DNA from 2 places in the Agrobacterium sp. H141 genome. Region 2 is predicted to be linked to the other one. Evidence: predicted binding sites of a transcription regulator. Region 2 holds the regulator's gene; the other holds the start of a gene.
The links. Region 2 encodes LexA, which represses DNA repair genes until DNA is damaged. Its sites were predicted from a motif close to TGTTCNNNNTGTGTTCNG; they were not measured.
Positions count from the first base shown of each region.

Region 1: ACWPM9_RS08135 (ATP-dependent helicase) is a predicted target of LexA. The motif match lies at 3,637-3,654, and genes of this name have one in related genera.

Region 1 covers NZ_CM169893.1:1,782,071-1,791,068, forward strand. Annotated here, with positions in the region: gene ACWPM9_RS08125 (NEW3 domain-containing protein) at 1-409, opposite strand, end outside; gene ACWPM9_RS08130 (DUF6074 family protein) at 796-1,074, shown strand; gene ACWPM9_RS08135 (ATP-dependent helicase) at 1,099-3,594, opposite strand; gene ACWPM9_RS08140 (efflux RND transporter periplasmic adaptor subunit) at 3,936-5,129, shown strand; gene ACWPM9_RS08145 (efflux RND transporter permease subunit) at 5,126-8,254, shown strand; gene ACWPM9_RS08150 (dienelactone hydrolase family protein) at 8,280-8,998, shown strand, end outside.
Region 2 covers NZ_CM169893.1:2,116,793-2,125,790, forward strand. Annotated here, with positions in the region: gene ACWPM9_RS09745 (ComEC/Rec2 family competence protein) at 1-1,641, shown strand, start outside; gene ACWPM9_RS09750 (hypothetical protein) at 1,653-2,462, shown strand; gene lexA (transcriptional repressor LexA) at 2,416-3,129, opposite strand; gene ACWPM9_RS09760 (VOC family protein) at 3,339-4,235, shown strand; gene kdsA (3-deoxy-8-phosphooctulonate synthase) at 4,232-5,077, shown strand; gene eno (phosphopyruvate hydratase) at 5,237-6,511, shown strand; gene ACWPM9_RS09775 (FtsB family cell division protein) at 6,694-7,017, shown strand; gene pdhA (pyruvate dehydrogenase (acetyl-transferring) E1 component subunit alpha) at 7,166-8,212, shown strand; gene ACWPM9_RS09785 (pyruvate dehydrogenase complex E1 component subunit beta) at 8,230-8,998, shown strand, end outside.

The DNA.
Region 1 (8,998 bases), 330 kb from region 2:
CCGGCAGCGTGAGCGTCCTGCCATCATCGGTGTGGCCGGCAACGGTGAAGGCGTAATTGCCGGGCTTGGCCGTGTCGGGCGGTGTGAGCTTCAGTTGGAGGGCGCGGGTCTCGTTGGGGCCCGCCATGGCCGCTTCAACCGCCTTGCCATCGCCAAGCAGCGTCCACGTCCAGCCAGACGGCAGACCGCTGACGGAAAAATCGACGCGGGCCGGCGGCATCTCGGCATTTTGCAGGCTGAGCGGCAAGGTTGCGTCCTGGCCGATCTTTTCGGTCAGTGCAGGATAGGTGGTGGTCAGCCACAGGCCGGTCGGCTGTGCGGTGTCCTGCTGGGCCAGAGCTGGCATTGCGGCAAGCACAAGCCCACCGGCAAGCGCCAGGGCTGCAGGCAGGTGACGAGGAGAAGTCATCCCATTACTCCCAATGTTTCGAAATGAAAAATGTCTCGATGCCGGGCGGTTTTGCAGGAGTGCTCAACGCCGGCGAATACGAGACTTTGCCTGAAAAATGACGAAACCGGGGCAAAGAAAATTACAGTTATGTAATGTTGCCAAGGGGTTATGGTGGGCGCGTCATATTCTCGACGCGCCCGGCGCTCTGCAGTTCGCTTGGAAAAACGGCCGTGATGTCGATGAAGCCGGCACTGCTGCAAGGTTTCTTTAACCCTGATGGGGCACCTTTGACGAATCTGCGAAGCAGGGGCAGGGGCGATTGCCCGGGCCTATTATTGCCGCATGATGATCATGCAATCAGCCGGTCTTGCAGCGTGTGTCGCAAGCGGTTCAGGGAGTGAAGAATGACGCGTTCAGCCGCCGCCAAAAGCCCCGCCGGAGCCCTCCATTTCTTTCCCATCAGCCAGCGGTCCGACGTGGTGCGCCAGGCCGCACGCGAACTCGACAGTCATAACGGTCAGGCGGCTCTCGACTTCTGGAAGAACAAGTGCCGCGCGCTCGGCGCTGAACTGACCGCCCGCGGCTGCGCCGAAGACGAAATGCGCGCCCAGATCATGGATTTCCAGGCGGCCGTTCAGGCAGAACTTCTGGAGCTGCATCATCAGCGGATGGTTGAGGGCTGATTTCCCAGTTTGGCGATTGCCGCCTCACACCCGCTCCACAAATCCGTCCAGCACGCGTTTCTGCCCGGCCCGGTCGAAGTCGATCGTCAGCTTGTTGCCTTCGATCGTCGCGATGTTGCCGTTTCCGAACTTGATGTGGAAGACGCGGTCGCCGACTGAATATTTCGACGGTTCGGTGGCGGTCGACTTGGCCACCAGTTCGCCATCGATGGTCTTGCCGCGCGGGCCCGATTCGCCGTAGCCGATGCGTTCGACCGCATGGCCGGAACGGTTGCCCCAATTGTTGCGGGTGGCGTCGGTCTTGTTGGCCTGGGCGCGCTTCCAGCCGGGGGTGGAATAGCTGTTTTCAAAGGGCTCCTGCTTGTCGAAGCGGGATTGTCCGTAGCCACCACGACCATAACCGCCATAATTCCCCTCGGATTCGGCCACATCCACATGGGCGGATGGCAGCTCGTCGAGAAAGCGGGACGGCATGGTGGATTGCCAAAGGCCGTGGATGCGGCGGTTGGAAACGAACCAGATATGGCAGCGCCGCTTGGCGCGGGTGATGCCGACATAGGCGAGGCGGCGTTCTTCTTCCAAGCCCGAGCGCCCGCCTTCATCCAGCGCGCGCTGGTGCGGAAAGAGGCCTTCTTCCCATCCGGGCAGGAAGACGGTTTCGAATTCCAGTCCCTTGGCGGAATGGAGCGTCATGATGGAGACGGCGTCCATATCCTCGTTCTGCTCGGCATCCATGACCAGCGAGACATGCTCGAGGAATCCGCGCATGCTCTCGAACGCCTCCATGGAGCGGATGAGTTCCTTGAGGTTTTCCAGACGACCCGGCGCTTCTGCCGATTTGTCGTTCTTCCACATATCGGTGTAGCCGGACTCTTCAAGGATCTGCTCGGCAAGTTCGGTATGGGGAACGGTTTCAAGCTGTTCTTGCCATCGGCGAAAGTTTTGCACGACGTCAAACAGGGCCTTGCGGGCCTTGGGCTTCAGGTCGTCGGTCTCGGTCATGTCGCCTGCGGCCTGCAACATGGGAATGTCGCGGGCGCGGGCATAATCATGCAGGGCGCGCACCGAGGTGTCGCCCAGACCACGCTTGGGCGTGTTGATGATGCGCTCGAAGGCCAGATCGTCTGCAGGCTGGCAGACGAGGCGGAAATAGGCCATGGCATCGCGGATTTCGAGCCGCTCATAAAAGCGCGGGCCGCCGACGACGCGGTAATTCAGGCCAAGGGTTACAAAACGATCTTCGAATTCGCGCATCTGGAAGGAGGCGCGCACGAGGATCGACATATCGTTGAGCTTGTGTTTCTTGCCGTCTGCATCGCCACGCTGCAGGCGCTCGATCTCTTCGCCGACTGCGCGGGCTTCCTCTTCGGAATCCCAGGCAGCATGCACCACGACCTTTTCATCGTCGGGTTCGGAGCGTTCGGTGAATAGCGTCTTGCCAAGGCGGCCTTCGTTATGGGCAATCAGATGGCCGGCAGCGCCCAGAATATGTTCGGTGGATCGATAATTGCGCTCCAGTTTCACCACCTTGGCGCCGGGGAAATCCTTCTCGAACCGCAGGATGTTGTCGACTTCCGCGCCACGCCAGCCATAGATCGACTGGTCGTCGTCGCCCACGCAACAGACATTCTGGGCCACGCCCTTGGGGCGTTGGGCCAAAAGCCGCAGCCACATATATTGCGCGGTGTTGGTGTCCTGATACTCGTCGACCAGAATATAGCGGAACTTGTCGTGATATTCCCGCAGCACATCCGGATTGGCCTTGAACATGCGGATGGGGCGCAAGAGAAGATCGCCGAAATCGCAGGCGTTCAGGCTTTTCAGCCGGTTCTGATAGGCGGTGTAGAGTTCACGACCCTTGCCATTGGCAAAGGCACGGGCGTCGCCTTCGGGGATCTGTGACGGATCGAGCCCCTTGTTCTTCCAGCCATCGATCATCCCGGCAAACTGGCGGGCCGGCCAGCGCTTGTCGTCGATGCCTTCTGCCTGGATCAATTGCTTGATCAGGCGAATGACGTCGTCGGTGTCGAGAATGGTGAAGTCGGAGCGCAGGCCAACCAGTTCGGCGTGGCGACGCAGCAGTTTCACGCCGATGGAATGGAAGGTGCCGAGCCAGGGCATGCCTTCGACCGCGCCACCGACCAGAAGCCCGATACGCTCCTTCATCTCGCGCGCGGCCTTGTTGGTGAAGGTCACGGCGAGAATCTGGCTTGGCCAGGCGCGGCCCGTCTCCAGAATATGAGCAATGCGGGTGGTCAGAACGCGGGTCTTGCCGGTGCCGGCGCCCGCCAGCACCAGAACGGGGCCTTCGGTCGCTTCCACCGCTTCACGCTGTTCCGGGTTGAGGCCTGACAGGTAATCGGGTGCCCGTGACTGATCGCGCGCCGCCATGGCGCGGGCCGCAATGCCAAGCCCGCCTTCCTTGGGCGCATGGGCCTGGGGGGCAGGGGCATTTGAGGGCTTGCGCGGCTCGTCAGGCTCCTCGTCGAAAAAGGGGATATCACTAAAACCACTGGTCATGGGGCTCAATGTAGTGATTCGAAACCGAAAGGCCAGAAAAGATGTTCTCCTTTCATTCCCAAAAGGTCACTATGCAACGGAAAATTGCCGGCTTTGGCGGATATCGTGCCGGACGCTGTCGTGAATGTGATTGGTCAATAGCCCATATGGGTGCGAATGAAGGCTTGCGTTTCAATGTCGCCGGGCTTCGCAGCACCTCAGGATAATGACAGTTTCGTAATGTTCATGATGGCGGGTTGCGGTTGCAACGCAGTCATGAATATTGGGCTTGAGCCGTTCCAAGACGCTGGGCCGCGGCGATCGCAAATCAGTTCTATTTCAGTGTCACTTGCGGAGATTGCATGGCCTTTTGGAAACAGTTGCTTCTGGCAATTATCGTCCTCGTTGCGGGGTTCTTTGTCTGGATCTGGCTCGTGCCCGGCAGTGGTGCCGTTTTGGCGCGGCTCGGCGTTCCAGCTGGCGTCGTTGCCATGGTGTCGACTTCGCAGACCGAAGGGGGGGATGCAGCCGGCGCAAAGCGCGGCGGTGGCCGCGGTTTCGGAAATACGCCTCAGGTCGTGGTTCAGCCGGTCGCGATCGGCAAGGTGAACGACCGCCTGACGGCGATAGGCAGCGGTGAGGCGGTTCAATCTGTGATCGTCACGCCACAGGTGGCCGGCACGTTGAAGGAAGTGCTGGTCAAATCCGGCGATCTCGTTGAGGCCGGCCAAGTGATGGCCCGCATCAAGGACGAGGAACAGATCATTGCGCGCGATCAAGCCAAGGTGGAACTGAACAGCGCTCTGGAAAAGGCGAAGCTCTACGAGAACCTGAAGTCGACCATATCGCGCATCGATGCTTTCAACGCCGATATCGCGGTCCAGACTGCAAAGCTTGCGGTCGAGACGGCAGCGCTCAATCTGCAGCGGCGCGAAATTACCGCGCCGATCAGCGGCGTCGCGGGCATCGTCACCGTCGATCCCGGCGATAATGTTACCACGACAACAGCCATTGTCAGTCTCGATGACCGTTCGGAAATCCTCGTCGATTTCTGGGTTCCGGAGCGTTTCGCGCCGATCATCAAGGTCGGCCAAGCGGTCGAGGCTACGGCAGTTGCGCGTCCGGCAGGGCTCTATCGCGGTGCGGTCGAGGCCATCGATAACCGCATTGATGAGGCCAGCCGCACGCTTCATGTGCGGGCCCGCATTGCCAACGAGAACGACGATCTGAGGGCCGGCATGGCGTTTACGGTCGCCATGACGTTCGACGGTGAAGACTATCCGGCCGTCGATCCGCTAGCGATCCAGTGGGACAGCGACGGCTCCTATGTCTGGCGGGTGAGTGACGGCAAGGCCGAAAAAGTTACCGTGCGTATCGTGCAGCGTAATCCCGACAGTATTCTCGTGGAAGCTGCATTGTCCGCCGGGGATCAGATTATCATCGAGGGTGTGCAGCGTGTGCGGGCCGGCGGTGAGGTCGCAATCGCCGGCGAGCAACGTCCGGCCGATACCAAGCCATCCGCCGATGCGCCTCAGCAGGAGGCGGCCAAGCAATGAGCGATCGCGAAGAAGGTCTGTTGCCGTCAGCCGATCATGGCGGGTTCACCGCACTGTTCGTGCGACGCCCCATCCTGGCGCTTGTTTTCAATGCCCTGATCGTGGTTGCCGGCCTGTCTGCGCTTTACGGCGTCGAGGTTCGTGAACTGCCGGATGTCGACCGTCCGGTAATTACCGTTCGCACGACATTTTCAGGTGCGTCGCCCGAAACGGTCGATCAGGAGGTGACGACGGTCATCGAGGGGGCGGTGGCACGGGTCAGCGGGCTCAAATCCATGTCGTCGTCCTCGTCCTTCGGCTCCAGCCGCGTGACGCTCGAATTTTCCGATGCAACGGATCTCAACGTGGCCTCGACCGATGTTCGCGATGCGATTGGCCGTGTCACCAATGAGCTTCCCGACGAATCGGACGAACCACGAATCATCAAGGCCGATGCCGATTCCAGTGCGATCATGCGGCTGGCGATCACGTCGGACAGTCTCAGCCTCGACGATCTGACGCAACTGGTCGATGACGAGATCGTCGACCGCCTTGCCGCAGTGGATGGCGTCGCGGATGTCGATATCTACGGGGATCAGGAAAAGATTTTCCGGGTCGATGTCGATCAGGCAGCGCTTGCCAGCCGTGGGCTGACCATCGCCAATCTGTCCACTGCGCTGAGCGACCTTGCCTTTGACGTGCCGGCAGGCGCGCTCAACAGTGCCACGCAGAATATCGTGGTGCGGGCGACCGCGGAGCTGAAGACGCCGGAGGATTTCGCAAGTCTTATCATCCAGAACCGCGTGCGGTTGGGCGATGTGGCCACCATTACCCTGGGGCCGGATACCAGTTCGACCACTTTGCGGGCCAATGGCAGCCCTGGCATCGGTCTTGGCATCATTCGTCAGGCACAATCGAATACGCTCAGCATCTCCGATGGCGTGACCAAGGCTGTTGCGGATATCTCGAAGACCTTGCCTGAAGGCACGCAGATCCGCATCACCAGCGATGATGCCGTGTTTATCCGCGGCTCCATCGAAGAAGTGGTGCGCTCGCTGGCACTGGCAGCGATCATCGTGGTCGGTATCATCTATCTGTTTCTGCGCGACGCGAAGGCGACGATCATTCCGGCGGTCACCATGCCGGTGGCGTTGATCGGGACGGTTGCCGCGATCTATCTGCTCGGTTTCTCGATCAATATTCTGACCTTGCTTGCGATTGTGCTTGCCACCGGCATGGTGGTGGATGACGCGATTGTCGTGCTGGAAAATATCGTCAGGCGTCGAGCACAAGGTCTTGGACCTCGGGCAGCCGCCGTGCTTGGCACTCGGGAGGTGTTCTTTGCGGTCGTCACCACCACGGCCACGCTTGCCGCTGTGTTCGTGCCGCTGTCGTTCCTGCCGGGGCAGGTGGGCGGACTGTTTCGCGAATTCGGCTTCGTGCTGGCCTTTTCGGTGACGCTGTCATCGATTGTGGCGCTGACACTCTGTCCCATGCTGGCGTCTCGGCTGCTGACCCGCGATGTCGACCCGGACCCGGGTATGCTTGGCAGGTTGGGGAACCGCTTCTCCGATCTCTACCGCTATACGCTTCGCGGTTGTCTCAGAGCACCGTTCGTCGTGTTCATCGTTGCCTTCGTCTTTGCCGGAGCAGCCTTTGGCGCGTTCCAGCTGATCACGAGCGAGTTGACGCCGCGCGAGGATCGCGGCCTGTTGTTGATGCGGGTGTCTGCTCCGCAAGGGGTCAGCCTCGAATATACCCGTGATCAGATGCGCCGGGTTGAGGAAAACCTTGAACCCCTGCGCGAGAGTGGAGAGATCATCAATCTGTTCTCTATTTCCGGATTTGGCAGCAGCAAGAACAGCGGCTTCATGGTGCTGACGCTGGCACCCTGGGATGAGCGCAGCCGCAGCCAGGACGAGATAGCAAAGGACGTGAATGCGGCGGCCGCAAAAGTGCCTGCCGTCCGTGCCTTTGCCATTCAGCCCAATTCTCTGAAAATCCGCGGCGGAGGAAATGGTCTCAGTTTCGCGCTTGTCGGTTCAAGCCATCAAAAGCTGACCCAGGCCGCTCTTTCCGTGGTCGATGCCATGGAACGGGACGGCCGTTTCGACAATCCGCGTCTGGCCGACGATGTCAGTCAGGCGCAGCTATCGGTCGTGATCGATCGTGAACGCGCGGCCGATCTCGGGGTCAATATAACGGGGCTTGCGCAGGCGATGCAGGCATTGCTCGACGGTCGGTCCATCGGTGATGTCTTCGTCGATGGCAAGTCTTATCCGGTGAAACTGGTATCGACCACGCGGCCAATCGATGATCCGACCGATCTTGAGAACATCTTCCTGCAGACGAGCGAAGGCAAGTTCGTGCCGATGTCGGTGATCGCCACGCTGAAGGAGAATGCGGTCGCGCCATCCTTGTCGCGTGAGCAGCAATTGGCGTCGGTTGGCATCAATGCCGGATTGAACGAGGGGACGTCGCTTGGTGAGGCGCTTGCCGTTGCCGAAGCCATCGCCGAACCGCTTTTGCCGCCCGGCGCAAGGCTGATGCCGCTGGCGGAGGCAGCCACGCTGAATGAAAATTCAAGCGGTATGGGCACGACCTTCGGTTTCGCCATCGTGATTGTCTTTCTGGTACTGGCGGCGCAGTTCGAAAGCGTCCTGTCTTCACTGATCATTCTGGCGACCGTGCCGCTCGGGCTTGCCTGTGCCGTCTTCGCGCTGGTGCTGACGGGTTCATCGCTAAATGTCTATTCGCAGATCGGGCTGGTGCTTCTTGTCGGGGTGATGGCCAAGAACGGTATCTTGATCGTCGAATTTGCCAATCAGCTTCGTGATCAGGGGCAATCGGTTCGCAATGCAATCGAGAACGCATCCAATATGCGTTTGCGCCCTGTGATGATGACGATGATCTCGACGGTGCTGGGCGGTGTGCCGCTCGTGCTGGCCTCCGGCGCCGGTGCCGAGGCCCGTATCGCCCTCGGTTGGGTGATGGTGGGCGGACTGGGGCTTGCCACAATCGTCACACTCTATGTGACACCGGTCGCCTATCTGGCGCTTGCCCGGTTTTCAAAGCCGCGTGGCGACGAAGAAAAACGCCTGCGTCAGGAAATGGATATTGCAGCCTCGCTCGAGGCTGCTGAATGACTGCCGATAAGCAGGAGACTTTTGCATGACGACACACATGATTGAGATCAGCACCGCAGAGGGCGTGGCCAAGGCCGTTCTGGTAAAGCCTGCCGATGCCATTGCCTCCAAGGCGGGTGTGATCCTTTATATGGATATTTTCGGGCTTCGATCGACGCTCACAACCATGGCGGAGCGGCTGGCCAATGAAGGCTATACGGTTCTTGTTCCCGATCTTTTCTATCGCTTCGAGAACAAGCAGGACTTCGATCCCAAGACCGCCTTTTCCGACCCGGTTGCCGGTCCAAAACTAAAAGCCATGAAGCTTGAGACCACGCAGGCGATGACGGCAAGCGACAGTGCTGCCTTTATCGCCGCACTCGATGAGGCCGGAGCGACCGGTCCTGTCGGTGTCGTCGGTTATTGCATGGGTGGCGCTTATGCGCTGACGGCCGCAGCCCGCTATGCGGCGCGCGTGGCGGCGGCTGCAAGCTTTCACGGCGGCAACCTTGCGACAGATGCTCCAGACAGTCCGCATCTTGGCGCTCAGTCGATCAAGGCGCGTGTTTATGTCGGTGCTGCCGGTGTCGACGGATCCTTCCCGCCGGCGCAGGCCGGGCGGCTGGCCGAAGCCATGGCTGAGGCCGAGGTCGACTTCATGTTGGAAAATTACAAAGACATGAAGCATGGCTGGACGATCAGCGATCACGGTGTCTATGACCGCGACGGCAGCGAGCGCCACTGGACCCGGCTTCTGACCTTTCT
Region 2 (8,998 bases):
TCTTCACGTCTGCGCCATACGCGCGAAGGAATGACGCGGCCGCGGTCTGTCCCCGAGTTCAGCGCGTTTTTTTCACGCCTTGCGAGCAGAAGCGCGGCATGCCTGGAAGACGAGCGTGATCACGGCCATGTTTTCCTGTTCCTGCCGGTTTTCATGGGTACTGGCGCTATTTTATGGTTTGCGGCTGATGATCCGCCCAAGCTTTTCGTGTTGATTTTGCTCTTTTGCGGTCTGGCTTGTCTCGGAGTTGTCAGCCGCTATCGCAATCCGTGTTGGCACTACGTCTTGCTGGCCTCGATGCTCATGACCGCCGGGTCTTTGTTTGCTGTTTGGGAAACGGCGCGTCTGGATACGGTCATGCTGGACAGCCCGGTCACGACTCATATCACAGGCATTATCGAGCAGCGAGAGGAGGGGGCGAGCGGCGAATGGCGCTATATCGTCCGTATTGCACAGACCCGAGAACCACAGTTACGGCGCCCGCCTTCGAGAGTTTCGCTGGTGGCGCGCGCGGATCATAGACCATTTATGATCGGTGCCGCGATTGAGGGGAGGGCCAGATTATCTCCTCCCTCGGGGCCTGCGCTACCCGGACTGAATGACTTTGCCTTTTCTGCCTATTTTGACGGCATTGGCGCGATCGGCTTTTTCCTCGGCGCGCCTGATGTCGGCGAATCGACCCAATCCGACCAACCGCAAACGGATTTTTTGACCTCTGCGAAACGGGCATTGGCATCCAATCTACTGTCGGTGCGTGGCGCTATCGGCGAGCGGATACGAACGGCAATCGGCGGAGACGAAGGTGCTTTTGCTGCGGCGATCGTGACAGGTGAGCGGCGGGCGCTTTCAGAGCCCGTCCTGGACGACCTGCGGCGCTCGGGCCTTGCCCATGTGATTGCGATTTCCGGCCTGCATATGGCGCTGGCGGCTGGATTGTTCTTTGTCGGTCTACGGGTGGTGTTGAGCCAGTTCACAGGCTTTGCACAATCCAGACCGATCAAGAAGTATGCAGCCGCTGGCGCGCTTGTCGCAGCATTCTTCTATCTGATGATTTCCGGTGCCCAGGTGTCGGCGCAGCGCGCTTTCGTGATGATGGCAATCATGCTCATGGCTGTGCTATTGGACAGGCCAGCGATCAGCATGCGCAATGTGGCACTGGCGGCCACGATCATACTGGCAATCTCGCCCTCCGAAGTGATGGGGCCAAGCTTTCAGATGTCATTTGCAGCGACCGTGGCGCTGGTGGCTGGATATTCCGCGTGGCGTTTCCGCAGATCCCGCGAGGGCTATTTCGACTTTTTGCCTGATATGCCCATTGCCGGTGCGATCATCCGCGTGGTTGGCGGGCTGATCCTCACTTCCGTGATTGGTGGTTTGTCGACCGCGATCTTTTCGCTGGAGCATTTCCACCGCCTCGCCGGCTATAGTTTACCGGCCAATCTGTTGGCGATGCCGATCATCACATTTGTGGTGATGCCGGCCGGCCTGGTGTCGATGTTGCTGATGCCCATCGGTCTCGACACACTTCCGCTTGACGTCATGGGGCATGGACTCGGTCTCGTCATCGCAATTGCCCATACTGTCGCCGAATGGGGTGGCGATGTCGGTAGCGCGCGGCTGGCCGTTGGGTTTTGCCGTTAGCGGTTACGGGCATGCTGATACTGGCACTGCTTCGAAGTCGCATCAGGCATATTGGCACCGCCATCCTCGCAGTTGGTCTGATCACCGGATTGGCGCTTCCTAAAGACAGGACTGCCGATCTGCTGATCTATGAGGACGGTCGTCTGGTTGGGTTGATCGGCAATGGTGCCAACAATGCGGACGTGATCGCCACTACGAGCGCCCGACCGCCGGGCTTCATATTTACCCAATGGCAGAACGGTTTGCAGCGCCACAGCCATCAAAAACCTGCTGTCGAAGAGGATGCCTTGCTTGCCAAGGCGATTGCGCCGCGGGACATCGCGACCCCTGATGGTGGTCGCCGCTTTCCCGTGCTTTCGGAAAATGCGATACGCTACGCCAGCACGAAACTCGCACATATGTTGGACATGTCGGTCGACGGCCAGTTCAGTTGCCTGAACAAGGTCTGGTGCGTTGCCCGTATCAGCGGGGGCTGGCGGGTGGTGACACTTGAGGAGCCACGGCTTTCAGGCCTGGCCTGCGATCTCGGTGATATTGTTATTTCTGCGCGACGGCTTGGCTATGACCATTGTCGCTCGGGCGCGAGATTGATCACGCCCGATACACTTCGCAAAACGGGCTCTTTGGAAATATGGCTAGGCCCGCACAGCAACGGGGCAATCGCTTTGCGCTCTGCTTTCTCCGGCCGTGCAAGGCCCTGGAGCCTGCATCGTAGATATGATTGGCGCAGCGGCCGCTATGATATGAAACCAGTGGAGACCGTGCTCACCGACCTCAGTGATAGCGGCGGATCAGGCCGACCAGCTTACCCTGAACCTTGACCCTGTCAGGCCCAAAGATCCGTGTTTCGTAAGCCGGATTGGCCGCTTCAAGAGCAATCGACGCACCCTTGCGACGGAAGCGCTTCAGGGTTGCTTCCTCGTCATCGACCAGCGCCACGATGATATCGCCCGGACTGGCGGTCGAGCCATTGCGGATGATCACGGTGTCGCCGTCAAGGATGCCGGCCTCGATCATCGAGTCACCCTTGACCTCAAGCGCATAATGCTCGCCGCTGCTGACCATTTCGGCGGGAATGCTGATTTCATGAGTGTTGTTCTGAATGGCAGAGATTGGCACACCGGCGGCAATGCGACCCATCACCGGAACGGAAACCGTATTGTTGTTGTCTTCGCTCGGCTGGCGCAGCATCGGCGGTGGCGTCTTGCCGCGGCTGCCCTCGATGACGCTGGGCGAGAAACCGCCGCGACGTGGCTGCATGCTGGGTGAATAGGCTTCGGGAAGCTTGATCACTTCCAGTGCTCTTGCCCTGTTGGGTAGCCGGCGAATGAAACCGCGCTCCTCCAGCGCTGTGATCAGACGATGGATGCCGGATTTGGAGGCCAGATCCAGTGCATCTTTCATTTCATCAAAGGATGGCGGCACGCCGGACTCCTTCATTCTTTCGTGAATGAAGAGCAACAATTCCTGTTGTTTGCGGGTCAGCATTGCGATTCCCTTTGATGAAACAAATCCAGAACATACACTATCTGTTCCAGTTGTGTTCTGCAAGTGACTAAATTTTTGTGAGGCTGGCAACAATGGAATTGATGGGTCGGCGCGCACATCAGAACTAAAGTGTTCGATAAAGTGCGATGTCTTGTGTTTGAGCCTGCGATGGCGCACAACCGACGCGTTTTGATGCTGAGGAACCGTTCATGGATTCATCGTCTGCCTCGCCGGCCCGCGCGCTCGATCATATTGTCCTGCCTGTCGGAGCGCTTGGGGTCGCACGCAACCGGTTGACGGCGCTCGGTTTCACGGTGGCAGCCGATGCGCTCCATCCATTCGGCACCGAAAATGCCTGTGTTTATTTTTCCGAAGGCGGATATCTGGAGCCTCTGGGTGTTGCCGATCCTGAGAAATGCCACGACGCGATACGGCAGGGCAATGTGTTTGTGGCGCGCCATGAAGCGTTTCGGGCAGATCGTGGCGAGGGGCTGTCGGCCATTATTGCCGAGAGCCGCGACGCGGATGCGGATCACGCAAGGTTCGAGGCAGAGGGACGGTCTGCCGGCAAGATGCTGTCTTTCGAGCGACCTGTTCAAGCGGCCGATGGAAGCGAGGCGAAAGCCGGTTTCAAGCTGGCTTTCGCCAAGGATGAACAAGCGCCTGACCTGCTGCTGTTTGCCTGTGAGCGACTGTTGCCGCTGGCGATCGACAAGGAGGCGCTGGCGCAACACGACAATAGCGCAATGCGTGTGAGTGGCGTGATCTTGACGGCGGAAGACCCCTCAATATTTGAGGGTTATATCGATGCTGTGTTTCAGGCGCATGCTTCAGCAACCCGAGGCGGCAGACTGGAATTCGCTGCCGGCGGCACTCAGATAGAAGTGATGACGCCGGACGGATTTACCCGCAGCTATGGTCTATCTGTAATGAGCAGGACCGCCGGTCTTGAGGGCGCGGGATTAGTCGTTGCCGTGGGCGATCTTGGCGTGACAGGTGCGCTTCTTGCCGCTAATGGCATTTCTTACGAAGCCCGGGAGGGTCGCCTTGTGGTTCCACCATCGGCGGGTCAGGGCGTAACATTCATATTCGAGGACAAGGCATGAGCATTTCACCAAATTCAAGCGTGGTCGTTGGCGATGGCGCAAGCAAGGTCACCTTTTCCAATAGCGCACGCTTTTCGTTGATCGCCGGCCCTTGCCAGATGGAGAGCCGCGACCACGCCTTTATGATGGCTGGCGAGATCAAGGAAATCTGCGACACGCTCGGCATCGGCCTCGTCTACAAGTCCTCTTTTGACAAGGCCAACCGGACATCTCTGTCTGGGAAGCGCGGTATCGGGCTGGAGCAGGCACTTGAGGTGTTTGCAGACCTTAAAAAGGAATTCGGCTTTCCTGTGCTGACCGACATTCACACCGAGGAACAGTGTGCCATCGTCGCGCCGGTGGTCGACGTGTTGCAAATCCCGGCCTTCCTCAGTCGCCAGACAGACCTGCTGGTCGCTGCTGCCAAGACTGGTCGTGCGATCAACGTCAAGAAAGGCCAGTTCCTCGCGCCCTGGGACATGAAGAACGTGCTCGCCAAGATCGTCGAAAGCGGCAATCCGAACGTGCTCTTGTGCGAGCGCGGTGCATCCTTCGGATACAATACACTGGTGTCTGATTTCCGCGCCTTGCCGATCATGGCGGCCATGGGGGCACCTGTGGTGTTTGACGCGACCCATTCCGTGCAGCAACCGGGCGGGCAGGGTGGATCGACCGGTGGACAGCGCGAATTCGTTGAAACGCTTGCGCGTGCCGCCGTTGCCGTTGGCGTTGGCGGGCTGTTCATCGAAACCCATCAGGATCCGGATAACTCACCTTCTGACGGCCCGAACATGGTTCATCTGAAAGACATGCCGCGGCTTCTGGAAACCCTTCTGGCGTTTGACGCAATCACCAAGGGGTGAGGCTGCGAAGTTTCGACACTGAGGCGAAGGCACTGTCGATGGCATCGGCTTGTCTCGCTTCAGGCGACACCAAGCTTTCATACTCTTGCCATTGTATTTTTCTCTTCTTCGATTAATACAGGCCCATCCTCAATCCCACCCAGAAACCGGGAGGTCCCCATGACTGCAATCACCGACATCATCGGCCGCGAAATTCTCGATAGCCGCGGCAATCCGACTGTAGAGGTCGATGTCTTTCTTGAAGACGGCAGCATGGGTCGCGCAGCCGTTCCGTCGGGTGCCTCGACCGGTGCGCACGAAGCCGTCGAGCTTCGCGATGGTGGCAAGCGCTATCTTGGCAAGGGCGTTGAAAAGGCCGTCGAAGCCGTCAACACCGAGATCTTCGATGCCATTGGCGGCCTGGATGCGGAAAACCAGATCCAGATCGACAACATCATGATCGAGCTGGACGGCACGCCAAACAAAGCGCGCCTCGGGGCAAATGCTGTTCTCGGTGTGTCTCTGGCCGTTGCCAAGGCTGCTGCCGAAGCCTCCGGTCTGCCGCTTTATCGTTATGTTGGCGGCCCGAACGCCCGCACGCTGCCAGTTCCGATGATGAACATCATCAATGGCGGCGCGCATGCCGACAACCCGATCGACTTCCAGGAATTCATGATCATGCCCGTCGGCGCGGACACCCTGCGCGACGCCGTTCGCATGGGCTCGGAAGTGTTTCATGTGCTGAAGAAGGAATTGAGCGCCAAGGGCCTCAACACCAATGTCGGCGATGAAGGCGGTTTTGCGCCAGACCTGAAGAGCGCGCCTGAAGCGCTCGACATTATCATGAAGGCGATCGAAAAGGCTGGCTACAAGCCTGGCGAAGACATCAGTCTCGCTCTCGATCCGGCGTCGACCGAATTCTTCAAGGACGGCAAATACGATCTGCAGGGCGAGGGCCGTGTGCTCGATAGCGCCGAAATGGCCGGTTATTATGCCGAACTGGTTGCCAAATATCCCATCATCTCCATCGAAGACGGTATGGCCGAAGACGACTGGGATGGTTGGAAGACCCTGACCGACATGATCGGCGACAAGTGCCAGCTGGTGGGTGACGATCTGTTCGTGACCAATTCGGCGCGTCTGCGTGACGGCATCAAGATGGGCGTTGCCAACTCCATCCTGATCAAGGTCAACCAGATCGGCACACTGACGGAAACGCTGGATGCCGTGGAGACCGCGCATAAGGCCGCTTACACAGCCGTCATGTCGCATCGCTCGGGCGAAACGGAAGACTCGACGATTGCCGATCTCGCTGTTGCGACCAATTGCGGACAGATCAAGACCGGCTCGCTGTCGCGTTCGGATCGTCTGGCAAAGTACAATCAGCTGATCCGTATCGAAGAGGGTCTCGGTCCGCAGGCGTTCTACGCCGGTACGTCGATCCTCAAGGGCTGATCGGTCCTCGATCGTTGAATTGAAAAGCCCGCGCCGGGAAATCGGGGCGGGCTTTTTGTCGTGACAGTGCGGCGTGCGACAGACAAATTCTACCGGTTTCTGACAGGGTCAACGATCGGTTAAACAATCAGAGCTAATTTGAACGCTTAGTTGAGTACCGCGTATCAAGGCCATACCCCCGCATGTGGACCCGCCATCATAAAAAACGTAAAATCGGTCGCCTGGTTCTTCCAGCGGTGACCATCGCCTTTCTGGGCTATTTCGGCTATCATTGCATTCATGGCGACTACGGTCTGATTGCCGCAGAGCATTTCGAGAAGCGTAGGGTCGTGCGTGAGCGAGAGCTTGCAGCGCTTGTGGATCAGCGGAAGACGCTGGAGAATCAGGTGGCGCTGATGAGCGATGGGTCGCTTGAGAAAGACATGATCGATGAGAAGGCGCGATATCAATTGAATATGTCGCGTCCCGATGAAATTGTGATCTTCAATAGCTATTTCAAGAATTAACCTGAATTCGGTTAATATTCAATTTCCGTTAAAAAACATAGACTTATTCGGAATGCTAGGCATGCATTTATGGCATTGCCGGGCTGCCGTTTCTTGCTTATTGTACGCGACAACAAACATATCGCCCATAAAACCCAGGGAGGGATGAATGGCGCCGCGAAAACCCGCGTCTACCGCAGGACGCAAACCTGCTTCCAAAACAACCAAGACGGATTTTGAGCACGGCGCAGTCGCCGAGTTCAAGAAAGATCAGGAGCTTTCCGCCTATCGGCAGATGCTTTTGATTCGCCGTTTTGAAGAAAAAGCCGGCCAACTTTATGGCATGGGCTTCATCGGTGGTTTCTGTCACCTCTATATAGGTCAGGAAGCTGTCGTTGTTGGCATGCAGATGGCGCAGAAGGATGGTGACCAGGTCATCACCGGTTATCGCGACCACGGTCACATGCTGGCAACCGGCATGGAAGCGCGCGGCGTGATGGCGGAACTGACGGGACGCCGGGGCGGCTATTCCAAGGGGAAGGGTGGCTCCATGCACATGTTCTCCAAGGAAAAGGCCTTCTATGGCGGCCACGGCATCGTTGGCGCGCAGGTGTCGCTCGGAACCGGTCTGGCCTTTGCCAACCGCTACCGCGACAACAAGTCGGTCTCGATTGCGTATTTCGGCGATGGCGCGGCCAACCAGGGCCAGGTCTACGAGAGCTTCAACATGGCACAGCTGTGGAAGCTTCCGGTGGTCTATGTGATCGAGAACAACCGTTACGCCATGGGTACGTCGAACGCACGTTCGACTGCGCAGACCGATTACTCCAAGCGCGGCGCATCGTTCGGCATTCCCGGCATGCAGGTCGATGGCATGGACGTTCGGGCCGTGATGGCTGCAGCCGAACAGGCTCTCGAACATGCACGCAGCGGCAAGGGTCCCGTCATTCTGGAAATGATGACCTATCGTTATCGCGGCCACTCTATGTCCGACCCTGCGAAATACCGTTCCAAGGATGAAGTGCAGAAGATGCGTTCCGAGCACGATCCGATCGAGCAGGTGAAAGCCCGTCTTATGGACAAGGGCTGGGCGAGCGAAGACGAGCTTAAGGCTCTCGACAAGGAAGTGCGCGACATCGTTGCCGACAGCGCCGATTTCGCACAGTCGGATCCAGAGCCGGATGTATCCGAGCTTTACACCGATATTTTGCTTTGAGCGGGGAGGCCTAGTTTATGACCGTAGAAATTCTCATGCCTGCCCTGTCTCCGACAATGGAAGAGGGCACCTTGTCGAAATGGCTGAAAAAGGAAGGTGACAAGGTCACGTCCGGCGACGTCATTGCGGAAATCGAAACTGACAAGGCGACCATGGAAGTGGAAGCCGTGGATGAAGGCACGATCGGCAAGCTGCTGATCGAAGCCGGCACCGAAAACGTCAAGGTGAACACGCCGATTGCTGTTCTTCTTGAAGATGGCGAAAGCGCCGATGACATCAAGGCTGGCGGTTCCGCATCCAAGGCCGAAGAAGCGCCTGCCGCTTCCGATGCGTCCGGCGGCAAGGCTCGCGAAGCCAAGGACGAGGCTCCGTCTGAAAAGGCACCGGCTGCGCCGAAGGTCGATGTTGCCTCCGATCCGGACATTCCGGCCGGTACCGAAATGGTGATGACGACCGTTCGCGAAGCACTTCGCGATGCGATGGCCGAAGAAATGCGCCGCGACGAAGACGTCTTCGTCATGGGCGAGGAAGTGGCTGAGTACCAGGGCGCCTATAAGATTACGCAAGGCTTGCTGCAGGAATTTGGCGCCAAGCGCGTCGTCGACACGCCTATCACCGAACACGGCTTTGCCGGTGTCGGCGTCGGTGCGGCGATGGCCGGTCTGAAGCCGATCGTCGAGTTCATGACCTTCAACTTTGCCATGCAGGCGATTGACCAGATCATCAACTCGGCTGCCAAGACGCTTTACATGTCGGGCGGTCAGATGGGTGCGCCGATGGTGTTCC